DNA from 2 places in the Kistimonas ophiarachnellae genome. Region 1 is predicted to be linked to the other one. Evidence: predicted binding sites of a transcription regulator. Region 1 holds the regulator's gene; the other holds the start of a gene.
What was found. The regulator sigma-54, encoded in region 1, starts transcription at its own class of promoters, with help from an activator protein. The targets are predictions, from matches to a motif close to TGGCACNNNNNTTGCTNT.

Region 1 (2,188 bases):
ATCCTGCTGGATGAACCCTTCGCCGGCGTTGACCCTATCTCGGTCAATGATATCAAGCAGATTATCCAGCACCTGAAGAATCGCGGCATCGGCGTCCTGATCACCGATCACAACGTACGCGAAACGCTGGATATTTGTGAACACGCCTATATTGTCAGCGAAGGTCACATTATCGCCGAGGGCGACAGTCACACCATCATGGCCAACCAGAAGGTTCGCGACGTCTATCTCGGAGAACACTTCCGTATCTGATGCAAAATCCGATCCAGCCATGTACTATACCGTCGCGAAAGCGATAACTGTCGCAACAGACTGAATAGCCGCAGGTGCAAACAGGCACCTGGCAAGCTCTCAGGGATGAGCAAGAACGACAACCGTGAATCAGATGTAGTGCAACCAGGACCGGTAGAGTCATGAAGCCATCACTGGAACTCAAGATTGGCCAGCAACTGACCATGACCCCTCAACTGCAGCAGGCTATCAGGCTGCTGCAGTTGTCAACGTTGGATCTGCAACAGGAGATCCAGCAGGCCATTGAGAGCAATCCGCTGCTTGAACAGGAGGAAAACACGCCTGAAAACAGTTCAGCCGATGACGCAGCAACGCAGGACAGCGATGCCGGCAGTGAAACCGGCCTGACTGACTTTGCAGCGGGCGAAAAAACAGAAAAATCCTCAGAAGAATCGGAATCCCAGGAAGAGTGGAGCGATCAGATTCCTACGGAACTACCCGTGGACAGCGGCTGGGACGACATCTACCAATCCTCATCCAGCTCCCAGAGCGAACGCTCTGACGACGACTTTACCAGCCGCAGCAGCGCCCCCGATTCCCTGCAGGATCATCTTGAGTGGCAACTCAACCTGACCCCGATGAGTGACACCGATCGCCTGATCGGTATGGCGATTATCGATGCAATAAACGACGACGGTTATCTGACCTGCTCTCTGGAAGACATCCTTGAGGGCATGGATCCGACACTGGAACTCGAACTTGATGAGGTCGAGGTCATGTTACGTCGTATCCAGCAGTTTGACCCGATCGGCGTAGCCTGCAGGGATCTACGCGAATGCCTTCTGATACAGCTAAACGGTCCTGACGTTCTGGAAGAACCCGCGCTACTTGCCGCCAAGCAGGTCGTTGATCAGCACCTGGATCGTCTGGGCAGCCGTGATTACACCACTATCATGCGCAAGGCAAAGCTCAAGGAGCCCGAGCTGAAAGCCGCCATTGAACTGATCCAAACCCTGAACCCGAAGCCCGGCAGCAGCCTTGAAACCGGTGAAGCAGAATATGTCATTCCAGACGTACTGGTCAGCAAGAAGCAGGGCGAGTGGGTTGTTGAACTGAATCCTGATGCGTCGCCACGTCTGCGCATCAATACCGGCTACTCCTCGCTGATCCGCCGGGCGGATAACAGCAGCGACAATACCTACCTGAAAAACCAGCTTCAGGAAGCCCGCTGGTTTATCAAAAGTCTGCAAAGCCGCAGCGAAACCCTGCTCAAGGTCGCCACCCGCATCGTCGACTACCAACGCGGGTTCTTCGACTATGGCGAGGAAGCCATGAAACCCCTGGTGCTGCACGATATTGCTGAAAGCGTGGAGATGCACGAATCCACCATCTCCCGTGTTACCACCCAGAAATACATGCATACGCCCCGGGGCATTTTTGAATTGAAATATTTCTTCTCCAGCCATGTCAGCACGGCATCCGGGGGAGAATGTTCTTCCACCGCCATTCGGGCGCTGATCAGGAAACTGGTCTCCCAGGAGAACCCGAGAAAGCCCCTGAGCGATAACAAGATCGCCGCATTGCTGGCGGAACAGGGCATTCAGGTCGCACGGCGAACCATTGCCAAGTACCGGGAATCCATCCTGATTCCGCCATCTAACGAACGAAAACGGCTGGTGTAGTCTACGCTGTGCCTAACAACCGGTTAGGGCACGTACAAACATACGCGCATTCCGGTAAATAGGTCGCAAAAACCCAAGACGACCGCCCCTGAGCAATGGTACACTAGAGCCGTCAGCCCGGTTCGTACGGAGTGCAAACCGGATGTGAGCGAACCTGTGATCAGGAGAGTAACGCATGCAAGTTAACATCAGCGGACATCATGTCGAAGTTACCGAGTCTCTCCGCGAGTATGTTACCAAAAAACTAAACAAGCTCGCTGAACACTGCGATAGCA
Region 2 (2,188 bases), on a different contig from region 1:
ACGGCGCCCACATTACCGTAAGCGCCGGTCATGCCTGCGATCTGGCCCGTCAGGCGGCGCTTGATCAGCGGTACTACCGCAAATACGGCGCCTTCACCGGCTTGTACGAAGAAGGAACAGGTCATGGCGGCGACAACGGCAAGCACCAGCGGCCAGCTGGAATCGATAATGGACATGGTGGCGTAACCAACAGACAGTCCTGCCGTTAATACCAGCAGGGTTGTCTTGCGGCCGAAGCGGTCACTGATCAATCCGCCACCGGGACGTGACATCAGGTTCATGAAGGCATAGGCCGAAGCGACCAGGCCGGCCATGACCGGATCCAGTTCGAAGGTGTCCATGAAGAACAATGGCAGCATGGAAACAACGGCCAGCTCAGAGCCAAACGTGGCAAAGTACAGGACGTTCAGCACGGCAACCTGCTTGAACTTGTACTGATGGATAGTGGGAACGGGCTTGCTGAAGAGGCTTTTGTTGATTTGCCAGGCTTTCCAGGCATCCACGAGGTAAAGCAGAGTCAGACCGACGTATATTGCCGTGGAGATTTCCGCTGACAGCATACTGACCCCTTGAGGTGACAGTTTCCAGGTCAGCAGTGCCAACGCGGCATACATTGGGATTTTCATAATCAGCAACAGCGCGAAATCACCTTTGGATGTGACTTCCATACCGCCCAGGTTCTTTGGCCGGAAATAGGTTGAACCTTTTGGGGTATCACTGACACTCATGTAGTAAACGACGCTGTATGCCAGTGACATCAAGCCTGTTATGCCGACCGCATAGCGCCAGCCATCCTCGCCGCCGAACAACAGGGCGACTGTAGGCAGAGTCATGGCCGCAGCAGCGGAACCAAAGTTGCCCCAGCCGCCATAGATGCCTTCAGCAGTACCCAGCTGCTTGGCAGGGAACCACTCAGACACCATCCGGATACCAATCACAAAACCGGCGCCGATACAGCCCAGCAGGAAACGGGCGATGGCGGCCTGGGTGAAATTGTCGGCCAGCGCGTACATAAAGCAGGGAATACTGCAAAGCGCGAGTAATGCCGAATATACACGGCGGGGGCCAAACCGGTCGGTCAACATACCGATGATCACGCGGGCAGGGATGGTCAAGGCCACGTTCAGGATTAAGAGGGTCTTGAGCTGTTCCCGAGTGAGTGACAGCGAGTCAGCAATCGCTGTGACCAGCGGCGCATGGTTAAACCAAACGACAAAGGTAATAAAGAAGGCGATCCATGAAAGGTGCAGGACGCGCATCTTTCCTGTAAATGAAAATAGATTGATTTTATCGGGTTCTGACATGTCTGCTCCTTGTCGAGACGTGCGTTATTGTTGTCAAGATCTCCTTGAGCAAAGATCAGGCCAGAGTGGTGATGTTGTGTTGTTGAGGCGGATTGATCATCGGACTAAAGCGGTTTTATTCCCTCCTATGGGTTTTTCTTTAGGGAAATGGATGAATGTCGCCACTGCCTGACGGGCACATTCGTTGTGCCCGGGGAAATTTACTGCACCAAATTGTGTGTGTCCTGAAGCACTGAAATAAACCCCTGTCGTGCTCCGTCTTGGTGCAGCGCGTCCAGAATGACGTGTTCTAGTTGTAAATATTTCCTCTAATGCATTGTTATTTAAGAAGTATCTGACTTAGGCGTGATATTTGCTTTATCGGTGTAGTCAGGTTGGTTTCATCCAACGCGAGAACAATAAAATGACTGGAGCCAGGTATGCAGCATAAGGAAACACTGGTCGTAGTAGGCAATGGCATGGTGGGCCATCGGTTTATCGAAAAGCTGGTGGATGCCGGTGGCCTTGAGCAATATGACGTCATTGTTTTTGGTGAAGAACCGAGGCCTGCATACGACAGGGTACATTTAAGTGAGTTTTTCAGTGGTAAGACTGCTGATGATTTGAGCATGGTTAGCAGTGGTTTTTACGATCAGTCAGGTATTGAGCTGGTGCTTGATGATCGTGTTGCCAGCATTGAGCGATCAACACAGACCGTCGTGTCAGACAGTGGTCGTCGGGTCGCCTACGATAAACTGGTGCTGGCGACAGGTTCCTATCCTTTTGTTCCCCCTGTGCCGGGCCATGACCGGGACAACTGCTTTGTCTATCGCACGATTGAAGACCTGGAAGCCATTCGCGAATCTGCCCGAACCGGCAAGGTGGGGGCTGTTGTCGGTGGTGGG

Region 2: the regulator sigma-54 is predicted to act here: its motif matches at 1,350-1,367, upstream of AC27K1_RS03815 (NarK family nitrate/nitrite MFS transporter).

Annotation. Positions count from the first base shown of each region.
Region 1 is NZ_BAAJPA010000021.1:45,397-47,584, reverse strand. It holds gene lptB (LPS export ABC transporter ATP-binding protein) at 1-252, shown strand, start outside; gene AC27K1_RS20015 (RNA polymerase factor sigma-54) at 414-1,913, shown strand; gene hpf (ribosome hibernation-promoting factor, HPF/YfiA family) at 2,089-2,188, shown strand, end outside.
Region 2 is NZ_BAAJPA010000002.1:358,416-360,603, reverse strand. It holds gene AC27K1_RS03815 (NarK family nitrate/nitrite MFS transporter) at 1-1,304, opposite strand, end outside; gene nirB (nitrite reductase large subunit NirB) at 1,724-2,188, shown strand, end outside.